DNA from 2 places in the Staphylococcus pasteuri genome. Region 2 is predicted to be linked to the other one. Evidence: riboswitches for the same ligand, from Rfam matches in the RefSeq annotation. Region 2 holds a riboswitch; the other holds the start of a gene.

Region 1 (6,844 bases), on a different contig from region 2:
GTCTGTTAAATTAAGTTTGCTAGGAAGTAATTTCGATTTAGATCTTGCATACCAAAATTTAAGAGAAATTTTACTAAAAGCTAACGAATATGACAATATGCATATTAATATTGATACTGAAAAATATGATAGTCTTCAACAAATTGTAGAAGTATTAGATAAATTAAAAGGTGAGTTTAAAAATGTAGGAACAGTTATTCAAGGTTATTTATACGATGCCGAAAAACTGATAGATAAATACCCTAATTTACGATTAAGATTAGTTAAAGGTGCATATAAAGAAGATGAAACAATAGCGTACCAAACTAAAGAAGACATCGATGCTAATTATATTAAAATTATCGAAAAACGTCTTTTAAACGCAAAAAATTTTACATCAGTTGCTACTCATGATCATGAAATCATTAGCCATGTAAAACAATTTATGAAAGAAAATCATATTGAAAAAGATCAAATGGAATTCCAAATGTTATACGGTTTCCGTTCTGACCTAGCCCAATCAATTGCAAATGAAGGTTATCATTTCACTGTTTATGTTCCTTATGGTGATGATTGGTTTGCTTACTTTATGAGAAGATTAGCTGAAAGACCTCAAAACTTATCATTAGCTGTAAAAGAATTCGCAACGCCAGAAACGCTTAAAAAAGCAGGATTATTTTCAGCAATTGTACTAGGATCTGCTTCTATTTTAGGCTTAATTTCAAAGTATATTCGTAAATAAGAAAACAAAAACTCGGTTGAAAACAACCGAGTTTTTATAATTAAAATTGTTTTATTAAATTAGCCATTTCGATTGCGCTTACTGCTGCTTCTGCACCTTTATTACCTGCTTTAGTTCCAGCACGTTCAACAGCTTGTTCAATACTTTCAGTTGTTAATATACCAAAAATGACTGGTACATCTGTTGCTTCATTTGCTTTGGAAACGCCTTTCGCTACTTCATTACAAACATAGTCATAGTGTGATGTTGCACCTCTAATTACACATCCTAATGTAACAACCGCATCATAATCACCTTTTTGAGCTAGTTTTCTTGCCACCATAGGGATTTCAAATGCACCTGGTACATAGGCAACATCAATATTACTTTCATCAACATCATGTCTAATAAATGTATCTTTTGCACCTTCTAATAATCTACCAGTGATAAAATCATTAAATCTACTAACTACGATAGCTACTTTTAAATCTTTACCTATTAATTTACCTTCAAAATTCATTTTAATATCCTCCTAAATTAAATGTCCCATTTTTTCTTTTTTAGTTGTCATATAATCATGATTATATTTAGTTTCTGGTACTATAAGTTCTATACGTTTTTGAATATTAATACCGTATTCTGTTAAGCCTTCAAATTTCTTAGGATTATTACTTAACAAATTTACTTTTTCAACGTTAAAGTATTTAAGAATTTGTGCAGCAATATTATAATCTCGTAAATCATCATCAAATCCTAAAGCTAAGTTAGCCGTTACAGTATCATAGCCTTTTTCTATTAATTCATATGCTCGTAATTTGTTCATTAGGCCTATACCTCGACCTTCTTGAGGTAAATAAATAATCATTCCACCATGTTGTTCAATATATTCCATTGAAGCTTCAAGCTGTGCACCACAGTCACATCTTTGACTATGGAAAATATCTCCAGTAAGACACGCTGAATGGATACGAACATTTTCATGAGGACGAACTTCTCCTTTAGTCACTACAACAATTTCTTCATCACTAAAGTCAGTCGTAAAACCATACATATCAAAAGTACCAAAGTCTGTCGGCATTTTAACTTTTGCATTTAAATTCACATGTGATTCATTAATACGTCGATACTCTATTAAACTTTCTATAGTTATCATTACCAAACCATGTTTTTCTTTAAAAGCTTGAAGATCTTCGCCTTTTGCCATTGTTCCATCTTCATTCATAATTTCACAAATAACACCAGCAGGTTTAGCACCTGTCATTTTTGCTAGATCTACTGCCGCTTCTGTATGGCCATTTCTTTCAAGTACGCCATTGTCTTTAGCAATTAATGGGAACAAATGGCCAGGTCGGTTAAAGTCTTCAGCTTTAGATTCATCATTAATTAAAGCTCTCGCAGTTAATGTTCTTTCATGAGCACTAATACCTGTTGTTGTATCAATATGATCAACACTTACAGTAAAATTAGTCCCGAATACATCTGAATTGTTTGTTTCCATTGGATTTAAAGATAACTTATCACTGATACTTGAACCAATTGGTGAACAAATTAAACCTCTTGCTTCTTTAGCCATAAAATTAATAGTTTCATCTTTCATCCATTCAGTAATTGCAATAAGGTCTCCTTCATTTTCCCTATCTTCGTCATCGACTACAATTATACTGTCTCCTTTTTTTAAAGCATCTAATGCATGTTCAATTTTGTCGAATTCCATATATTATTTCCTCCCCCTAAAAACCAAATGCTTTTAGTTTTTCTTCAGTCAAATTAGATTTATTTTGCTTAAATATATTTTCTACATATTTAAAGAGCACATCTGATTCTAGATGAACTTTATCTCCTACCTTTTTATTCGATAAAATAGTAGATCGTCTTGTTTCAGGAATCAAATGAATATCAAAAGCATCTGAATGGAGATCAAAAATAGTTAAACTTGTTCCATCGACAGTTATAGATCCTTGCTTAACCATTTGATTAAGTAATGACTTGGATGCTTGAATTTTAATAATCATAGAATTAGCAGATTCATTAATTTTTATTATTGTGCCTAAGTCATCAACATGACCTAAAACAAAATGGCCACCAAAACGTCCATTTCCACTCATAGCACGTTCTAAGTTTACTTCGGTATGACGCTGTACGTCAGCAAGATAGGTTTTATTTTCTGTACCTTTAATCACTTGTACAGAAAACGATTGTTCATCAAAATCTATAACAGTCAAACATGCACCGTTTACACTAATTGAATCGCCAACATGCATATCTTCTAATATTTTATCTGCAGCAATAACTAAAGTTCTAACTGATTGCTGAGTAAGAACTTGTTGAACAGTACCAACTTCTTCAATGATGCCTGTAAACACCTGCAATCACTTCTTTCGCAAGATTAATTTAATATTTTGATTAATTAACGTGGAATTAACAATTTCAAATTGTGTAGTGTCTGGTAGTGCTATCGTTTTATCAGTTTTGAAAAATTGATATTTACCAGAACCACCTATTATTTTCGGGGCAAAATAAAGTACTAGGTGATCTAGATGATCAGATTGGAGAAATTCTGAAGTAATTTCGGGACCTGCTTCGACTAACAATTTCCCGATACCTTTTTGATATAAGTCTTTCAAAATTGACTCAATATCACATTGATTCATATATATTATAGTTATATTATTTTTTTCTGTTGTTAACGTTTTATTCTCTGTGTAAATCCAAATTGGAGATGAGTCATCATTGAAAAGTTGTTGTTGAAAATCCAACTTACCACTTTTACTTAAAATGACACGAACAGGATGTTTACCATCTTCAATCCGAGTAGTATATAAAGGATCGTCTGCTTCAATCGTTTTTCTTCCTGTTAATACTGCATCGTGGTTATGACGTAATTGATAGACATCCTTTTTAACATCTTTGTTAGTAATCCATTTACTTTCACCATTATCTGTAGCCTGTTTCCCATCTAAGCTTGCTGAGACTTTAACTGTTAATTCTGGTATCTCATTACGTTTAGCAGTAAAGAAATCTTGATATAGTTGTGCGGCTACAGCGTTATATTGAAATTCAACTTCAATACCTGCATTTTGTAATATGTCATCACCTTGTGATATTAATGTTGTATCTTTAACAGCATAAATCACTTTTTGAATTCCTGCTTCTATAATTTTATTTACACAAGGAGGAGTAGAGCCATGATGTGTACATGGTTCTAATGATACATATATTGTTGCACCTTTTGCTTCTGATTTCGCCATGTCTAAGGCTTGAACTTCAGCGTGTTTATCGCCTTTACGCAAATGTGCACCAATACCTACAATTCTGCCATTTTTGACTACTACAGAACCTACAGGTGGATTTACACCAGTTTGACCATCAACCATTTGTGCAAGTTGGATGGCATAATTCATAAAATTACTCAATATATCACCTCTAAAATTAAAAAACCTTATACCATTGAAAATTATTGTTTCAAGGCATAAGGCAATTTATATATCTTTATAAAAGCATATTTATACTTAACATAAACATACTTCATTAAACACATACTTATACAAATATATGTTAGTGTCGATAATCGTCATTCTTTCTCCCATCCAGACTTTAACTGTCGGCTCTAGATTCTCACTAGATCAGCCACTAACAAATGTTAGCAGGTCGCAGGCTTTATCACTGCCGGTTGGGAATTACACCCTGCCCCGAAAGAATTGAATATGAAATTGTTAAAGGTTAATTGAGTATCGTAATCTCAATGACTACAATTCAAATTCTACTACACCTATTTCAAAAAAACAATTACTATACATTGTACTTAATTAAAGAGATAGATTTAATTTTAATTATCAAATTTTATTTTTAACTATAATCAAATACCAGATAAGTATTTAATTTTATTAGATATTTAAGGATTAATGATTCTCTTTATCAAGGTTATCCAAATCTTGTTGTGTTTCATATAATCTATCAACAGCGTTGGCTACTTGATTCACAATCATTTTGACACCGTTTCTAAGTTTATTAACCCCATTAGTCATTTGACCTATAGCAATAACATTCGTTAGTGTACCAAATCTAGGGCTAATCACTTGGTTTGTCTCTGGTATGATTTGAATACCGCCCATTGGATGTGCCTGAACAATTTGTCTATTTTCAAGATTTAGTATTAATTGATCATCTTCATCCAGTTCATTTAAATGAGTTTTAGAACCAGTAGCGTTAATAACCACATCAAAATCTTCAATATCTTTTTCCTCTTCATATTGTAAATGGAATAATCCATCGTCGTGATAAATGTTTCTTAAATTTTTACGAATAATTAATGCTTCGTTTTCTAATAAATCTATAAGTAAACGGGCAGTTCTAGGAGGCATAGGATTGGAATTAAGTTGAATTATTTTTGTATAACGACGATTAAATTCTTGTTGATCTTCAATACTTAAACTATTCCAAATCCAATTTAAATTCTCTTTTAACAGTTCAACGATACTTTGAAATATGCCAATTTCCTTTTCATGTTCCAAATCAAATTGTAAATCTTTAATGTGGTCTCCAGTTCTTCTATTAACTAGTTTTTCAAAATTAATGCCATAATCTTTGCATTCTTTTAAAAATAAATCAACTGCTGTATCTAAAGGCACATTGCCATAATTTTGAGCTTGTATATCATTGAATCGTTGTTTAGTTAAATGAGTAAATTCTATATCAACCATTTTACCTCTTACACTAGGTAAATTTGCTGAACGACTTGTCATTAGTATAGGCAATTTAGGATGGTGAGCAGAAACATATCTGATGACATCTAAACTTGCCAGTCCAGTTCCTATAATTGCAATACTATCATTTTCACTAACATCATCGAGAGAATGATATGTAGGATAAGGTGTCGGTTTAAACCCATCTATCCCTTTTAGTCGATATGGATCATGATATGCAAAAGTACCAAAAGTTAAGAATAAATAATCATATTCTCTCCATTCTTTCATATCATCTGACGTACAAACATAATATTTTAGATTCGTTTCATCAACTTTAGAACTTGTAAAAACTTCATGAACTTTATTGTTAATGATTGTAATATTTTCATATTGATTATTAAATTGAGACAAGTATGATTTCATATAATGTCCAAATACAAATCTCGGTAGATATGTAGGATTATCGAATACAAATTCATTTTGATCTTGATACCATTTCCAAAATTCTTCTTCATCGTCTAAATTCAAGCTCATCTTTTTAGAAGGTAAATTGATTAATAATTCACTACTATCATTTTGGAATGGAACTCCTTGTCCCATATTTATACGGTCATCATAGACATCTACTTTTAATTTTTCAAAATGTTCATGTTTTACAAGTTGTCGTAAAACACTAACACCTGCAGTGCCCATACCAATTATAGCTACACGCATTATGACATCATCCTTTTTTCATTTCTATATCTCTAATTTGATTACAACAACATATATATTTCATAGATTTTATAACTGTTGTTATTGATTTCACATTATTTCTTATATATCCTAATCAGGCAAAGTTTAATCTTTTATCATCTGTGATAAAATTTCTTTATGAGGTGATTGATATGAAATTAGTTGCAAAAATCATAGTTCTGACAGTTATTATATTTGCTTGGGTAACAAGAAACAACAAAGCCAAATAATCAGCACATAAAAAACACCTGCGCCAATTTAATGCCGCAGGTTAAATTACATATCCTTTTTTATTTAAAATTCAAACTTGATTTTATTCTTATTAGAAAATTAAACATTCAAATAGATTATTATTTATTATCTTTTAAATGACTTTTATCATCTTTATACACATAAAGTTTGAAGTATTTACCTTCTGTTTTCATGTCTTTATAAAAATCAGCAATGATACTGGCATTACTTTCAGCCCATTTAATATCTGTAGCATATTGATGTTCACCTGGATTTTTAGGATTCCATCTCATGCTATATAATGTGTCTTGATCTTCGTGTTTTAAGAAATGATTATGAATGAAATCTGCACCACCATAAATTGCTTTTTGCGGTGTATCCCAACCATGTTTCTTCGCATATTCTGCACCTGTTTTTACAGGGTCACTATCTAATGCGCCAACACCATAGAAGTTATAGTATTTCTTACCATCAATTTCTACACCTTTAGACA
Region 2 (6,844 bases):
ACGACATTGATCTAATTGTTTATAACCTAACATTCTACTATATCCTAATTTCTTTCGTTTATAAGATTGATCAAAAATATAATGAAGTTTAGCAATAGTATATTGATTGTACAATATGGACAAAATAGTTTCTTTCTCCGGAGGTATAAATTGACCTAGTTCAAATTGATTAATATCTTCGGGCGTAATTCTATCTGCAAATAAAATAGTTTCTAATATATATGCATCGTCAGGTTGATATAGACTTATAGCTTGGCTTTGACGACCATCTCGACCCGCTCGTCCAATTTCTTGTAGATAATTAGATGGACTTGAAGATAAATGGAAATGTATCACTGTTCTTATGTCTTTTTTATTTATACCCATGCCAAATGCGCTTGTTGCGACAATAACGGGTATATCATTATTTAAAAATTGTTGTTGAACAGTATGTCTCTCTTGATAACTTAAATCTCCATGATAAATACCAGTTAAAAAACCAGAATCATATATTAGATTAGCTAAAGTTAAGCACATTTTTTTAGATGACACATATATGATTGTGGGTCCGGTAGACGTAAGTTGTGGTAAAAGCCAATTTATTTTTTCTTCGTCAGATGCAAAATTCATATGTCTTAAAGAGATGTTTAGACGATTCATACTTGTTTTAACTGTATGAAGATTAACATGTAATATCTCTTTTAAATCATTTTCTAAATGTGGTGGTGCTGTGGCTGTTAAAGCTAGAATTGTTGATGATTTAAAATGAGAAGTGATTTTTCCAATTAGAGCATAATGTGGTCTGAAATCATAGCCCCACTCTGATAAACAATGGGCTTCATCGAGAACGATTAAACCAAAATCAATATTTGCAATCAGTTTGAAGTTTTGAGGTTGTAAAATAAATTCCGGACTAAGGTATATAAATTTACTTTGATTAATCTTTTTAAAATTTTGTCGTTTTTCATTTTCATCCATACCTGAGTGTATACAACTAACGGCATGTTCTCCATTTAATTTCATTTGCATAACTTGATCATCCATTAATGAAATTAGAGGTGAAATAACAAGTGTAGGTTTTTCTAAAATATATGTAGGTAGTTGATAACACAAGCTTTTACCGCTGCCTGTTGGCAATATGCCAAGTGTATGTTGTTGATTTATAACACTGGTTATTATTTCTTCTTGTCCGGGTTTAAATGAATCAAATCCAAACCATTGTTTAAGTTTCTCTTGTAGCAACTATGTCACCTCTTTCTATACCAACAATCATCAATTTTATTTGAAAGTATGATAGTTTAGAGAATTGTTGTTTATATTCTCGAAGTTTCAATCCTAAATTTGAGCTATAGTAATTTATAAAAATGTCTTTTTCCGATAAATCAATAAATGTTTCATAATCGTGCATATATCCTTTTATAAATAATTCTAATAAGTGGTCTTCTATAGTGTTAATTTTAACGTTTTGAATAGTTGCAATTTCTTGGGGTGATTGACCTTGTTGTAGTTGTCTGTATGTCATTTTTGTTTTATTTAGTAATGTGGGTAAAATAATTGTCTGATGTAGTATAGGATAGTCGTTATTATTTTCGAGTTCATACATCAGGTCTACTAATTGATTCATTTCCAATTCAAATAATTCTTCTTGGCTTATGGATTCTATTAAACTTACTTGTTGTCTAGTATACATAGGCTCTTCATAGCCTTGTAAATAATAATGCAAATAAATATGTTCATTTTTACTTGCTAATTTATCAAATAGTTGATGAATTTCATTATAAACTTGTGTTTCTAGCTGCTGTTCTCTGATTAGTTTGTATATATCTTTAACACGTTGTTGTATGTATGTTTGTTGAGCAATAGGGACGAATTTATATGCTTGATGTTGACTTTGGGAAACTGTTTGAATCAGTAGCTGTATACAATTAAATGTCTTAATAAGACTGTCATAAGTAAATCTAGGATGTATTTTAATTTCGTATAAAGCATCATAATTATCTAATTCGTTTAAATATCGCTCAAAAGACGGATATTTTAATCGTGGTAAACTATGATATAATGACAAAAGTTGTTGACTACAAGCGTCGAAAAATGTTTGATGAGATTTCTTTCCCATCAAAATATTATATACACTTTTATTTGTTTTGTAGTTGAATGCATGTTGATAAGCATGTTTGATAATTTGATACAAAATGAACCCTCACTCTATAAAACGAATATATTGAAAATTAGACTATCGATGTCTACAATAGTAGTATTGTATTTACTAGTGTAGCATTTTTTTCAAAGGAGGCGAATGAAATTGGCTAAATATACAATCGTTGATATGGATACTTGTATTGCATGTGGTGCATGTGGTGCAGCAGCTCCAGATATCTATGATTATGATGACGAAGGTATAGCATACGTAATCCTTGATGATAACCAAGGTACTGCAGAAGTGCCTGAAGAGTTATATGAAGATATGGAAGATGCACTAGAAGGTTGTCCTACTGACTCTATTAAAATTGAAGAAGAGCCGTTCGATGGTGACGCGCTTAAATTTGAATAATAAATATTTAAATCTCCCTATCACAATCACATTTTGTGAAGGGAGATTTTTTAGATCGTCGACAAAGTTATTGACTTTGCAGGCAGCTTTATATGTACATATTTTTCCAAGGTACAGTTTCAGTCTATAATTCTATACAGATAAATCTGTAAGAATTTATTTAGTCTTCAACTAGTACTGTTCCTTTGGGAGTCAGCACATTAATACTGCCCTATATTTTTATATTATAAATGTATATTATTTTTAACTCTGTTATATATGAAGAAGAATATCAGTGAGATAACAATTCCTTTAATAATATTGAAAGGAATAACACCAGATACGATAATTACTTTTAGGTTATGGACAATGTCTGTTAAGTTAAATATCATACCGTAAAGTGGTAGTAAAACGAAATAATTTAAGATACTTAACACGATTGTCATAACAATTGTACCGACAATAAGTCCCATTGTTAAAGATTGATTACTACGTTTATTTTTATAAATATAGTAAGCAGTTAATAGGAAACTTGTAATTGCAAGGAAGTTGGCAACTGGCCCAACTGGATCTCCCATGTTAAAGAAAAAGTTAAGTAAGTTCTTAATAAAAGCGACAATTATACCAGCTACTGGCCCTAATAAAAATGTAGCTAGCAATGTAGGTACATCACTAAAATCTAAAGTTAAGTATGGTGGTAAAAATGGCAATGGAAATTTAATGAAAGTTAATACAAATGCCACAGCACTTAACATACTTATTGTAATTAAACGTTTGTTTTGGTTTTGTTGCATATTAAATTTTCTCCTTTCATTCATCTTGCTAGAAAAGGAGGAAATTTGCACAACAAAAAACCTCCATCTTCTCCCATCCAGACTATACTGTCGGCTTCAGAATCTCACTGAATCAAGCAAAAAGAACGCATACATTTATACATTTGTTCTTCTAGCGTCGCAGGCTTTATTTACTGCCGGTTGGGAATTACACCCGACCCCGAAGATGAATTGAATATTATTTTTTTATTTAAATATATCATACATGATAACTTTGTAATGCACAATGCGTTTGCTCGTTAGAGTGTTGATATCATTCCTAATAGTGACACTAAATAAATTGATATGGATTTCTAATAGTTTGTATTAGTAATTTTAGTTGGAAATCCAAGTTATACATTTTTAATATCGCACTCAAAAAAGCACTAAGATGATTTCATGTTAATCACCTTAGTGCTTTTAGCTTGTTAATTATATTTTGGACTGATCAATTTTAGGTAATTTAATAATAAATGTAGTACCTTCTCCTAGTTGGCTTTCTACTTCTATAGAACCACCATGCTCCTCAATGATCATTTTACATATAAATAGTCCTAAACCAGTACCTTGTTTGCCTCTTTTTCTTGAGGCATCTACTTTATAAAAGCGGTCAAATACTTGTTGTAAATGTTCCGGAGCTATACCAGTACCTGTATCTTGAATGCGTAAAATATCTTGATTGTCATTTTCATCTGTAGTAACTGATATAGTGTCGCCAGGTTGAGTATATCTTGACGCATTATCTATCAAGTTAGTTAACACTTGATCCATTCTATCCATATCATAGCTCCATAAATTATCATTGTTCACATCGAAATACATGTTTAATTCTAAATCAGTAGCTTGTTGGCGGTATTTCATATTCATCTTATTTAATAAATCTGAAATAGGTTGTATTTCTTTTTCTACTGATAAGCCTTCTGCATCCATACGTGCAACATTTAATAATTCGTTTACTAATCGATTTAATCGTTTAGATTCATCTAGAACAATAGCTAAGGATTCATGAATCTCGTCAGGTTCTGTCACTATACCATCTACAATAGATTCAGTATATCCTTGTAATAGCGCTATTGGAGTACGTAATTCGTGAGATACATTAGCTATGAAATCTTTTTTCATTTGATCTAAATTATGTTCATTTGTCATATCACGAATAATCGCTACAATACCGCTTCTTCCATCATTTTGGATTCTATCAATATAGCTCATAATAACGACGTAGTATCTTGTATTAGCTTCCAATTCTTGGAATTGTGTTTCTTTTGTATTAAAGGTTTGTTCAATTTGTTGTTCTATTGATTCAACAGCACATTCATCTAAGTTATGGAAGACTTGGTCTGCCATTTTATTAGATATAATGATTTCTTTTTGCTCATTAATACCTATTACACCTTCAACCATTGAATTAATTAAACTATCACGTATATTCTTAGATGTTGATAATGCTTCAACATGCTCTTGAATTTCAAAACTCATGTTATTAAATGCACGAGACAATTCACCAATTTCGTCTTTTGTAGTAACAGATGTAATTTGTGAATAATCACCTTGCGATACTTTTTGAGCTTGATTTCTAAGTTGACGTAAAGGTTTTGTGATTCGTGATGATAAGAAAAATGCAAAAACAGTACTCACCGCTAAGAATATAATTGCTGTTATTAATATAATGATAGTAATCGCATTATTTGTATCCTCAATAGATTTTAAATCTTTAAAAATGAATACACCACTATAGTTTGAATCACTACCATCTTGAGCTTTCATTGGATAACCAACAAGTATATAAGGATGAGATTTACCCTTTTCATTAATAGTGACATTACGTGTTAATGATTCACCATGTTCAAATACATTATTAAATTCTTTATTACTTTTAATTTCTTTAAGCATGGATTGCTTTGATGATGACGTTGTTTGTTGATAGGCAGTGTTATTATTTTTCATAATAATTAAACCACCTGGATTATCTATTAGCGTTTGACTATTTTTAATGGCTATATTTTGATTTTGAGAGCTTTCTACTAAATGACTAATTCGTTTGGCGTCTTCTTTAATTGAGTCTTCAGCTTCTTGAGTATAATAATATTGAATAAACGTAATGAGCGCGGCACTTAATAAAATTAAAACTGTCGTTACTATAAAGATTATAGTTAACCACAGTTTTATTACTACACTATTTAGCCGGTTCATCGTTAGCATTTACCTCAAATTTGTAGCCGACTCCCCAAACCGTTTGTATCATATGAGCTGCGTCACTTGATACTTTGTTAAGTTTTTCTCTCAATCTTTTAACATGCGTATCTACTGTACGCAAATCGCCATAGAATTCATAATGCCAAACTTCTTTTAATAATTGTTCTCTTTCAAAAACTTTGTTAGGTGTTTTTGCTAAATAAATTAAAAGTTCGTATTCTTTTGGCGTTAAATTTACCTGTTCATTATCAGCTAATACTCTATGTGCATCGTTATCTATAATTAAATGATTAAATTCAATTACATCTCTTGCATGAGGTTCACTTTTCTCAGGTGTTGTTGATTGTGTTCTTCTTAATAACGCTTTGACTCTTAATACCACTTCTCTTGGTGAGAATGGTTTTACAATATAGTCGTCGGCACCTGACTCAAATCCTTCAACACGATTTGTTTCTTCACCTTTAGCAGTAAGCATTATGATAGGAGTATCTTTATGCTCACGTAATTGAGTGGCTACTTCGATACCGTCCAATTCCGGTAACATTAAATCTAGAAGAATGCACGCATAATCATTTTCCATTGCAAGTTGTAAAGCTTCTTTACCATTACTTGCTTCATGTGTTTCAAAAGATTCTCTTTCTAAATAAAGCTTTAGTAATCTTCTGATTCTGTCTTCGTCGTCAACGATAAGTATTTCATTCGTCATAATACTAATTTACCTCCCACACATGCTGTTCATTTCATTTGTTATTATAGCATATGAAATAATATTTAAGTTAGTATTTAAAATAACTTTGTGAAAAAAATCTCAAACATTAATTTCTACTATCTTATACATTACCATTTTCAGCTAAATGTCTAATAGTTTTAACTTCATGTGGTGTAAGTACTCGCCCTTCACCAGCATTTAACCCTTTTAAATCTAACGGTCCAAACTGGATACGAGTTAATTTACTAACTTGATGGCCGAAATGTTCAAACATACGACGTACTTGTCTATTTCTACCTTCACTTATTGTTATTTCCACTAATGTAGTATTCTTGTCTTTATCTTGATTTTTAACTTTAACTTGAGCTGGTTGTGTAAACCCATCTTCAAGTTCAATACCTTTTTCTAAAGCTTTCACTTCTTCACGCATCAAATAACCTTTAAGTTTAGCTACATATTTCTTTTTAATATGGTATCTAGGGTGTGTCATTAAATTAGTAAATTCACCATCATTAGTTAACAATAATACACCTGATGTATCGTAATCTAATCTACCAACTGGGTATATACGTGTTTCGATATCTTTAAAGTAATCAGTAACAACTTTACGACCACGAT

The links. A riboswitch is a leader RNA that binds a small molecule or an ion and turns the genes downstream of it on or off. The one in region 2 is predicted to bind FMN.
Region 1: it holds a riboswitch for FMN, as region 2 does, so the genes downstream of both, ribD (bifunctional diaminohydroxyphosphoribosylaminopyrimidine deaminase/5-amino-6-(5-phosphoribosylamino)uracil reductase RibD) here and Q4528_RS04820 (ECF transporter S component) in region 2, are expected to answer to the same signal.

What each region holds. Positions count from the first base shown of each region.
Region 1 covers NZ_JAUOQO010000009.1:47,065-53,908, reverse strand. The annotation lists gene Q4528_RS10560 (proline dehydrogenase family protein) at 1-721, shown strand, start outside; gene ribH (6,7-dimethyl-8-ribityllumazine synthase) at 762-1,220, opposite strand; gene Q4528_RS10550 (bifunctional 3,4-dihydroxy-2-butanone-4-phosphate synthase/GTP cyclohydrolase II) at 1,233-2,414, opposite strand; gene ribE (riboflavin synthase) at 2,431-3,063, opposite strand; gene ribD (bifunctional diaminohydroxyphosphoribosylaminopyrimidine deaminase/5-amino-6-(5-phosphoribosylamino)uracil reductase RibD) at 3,070-4,113, opposite strand; FMN riboswitch at 4,272-4,401, opposite strand; gene Q4528_RS10535 (FAD/NAD(P)-binding protein) at 4,600-6,099, opposite strand; gene sagB (peptidoglycan release complex glucosaminidase SagB) at 6,471-6,844, opposite strand, start outside.
Region 2 covers NZ_JAUOQO010000003.1:237,038-243,881, reverse strand. The annotation lists gene Q4528_RS04835 (RecQ family ATP-dependent DNA helicase) at 1-1,221, opposite strand, end outside; gene Q4528_RS04830 (YpbB family protein) at 1,202-2,170, opposite strand; gene Q4528_RS04825 (ferredoxin) at 2,282-2,530, shown strand; gene Q4528_RS04820 (ECF transporter S component) at 2,755-3,303, opposite strand; FMN riboswitch at 3,365-3,514, opposite strand; gene Q4528_RS04815 (ATP-binding protein) at 3,754-5,514, opposite strand; gene Q4528_RS04810 (response regulator) at 5,498-6,223, opposite strand; gene Q4528_RS04805 (pseudouridine synthase) at 6,348-6,844, opposite strand, start outside.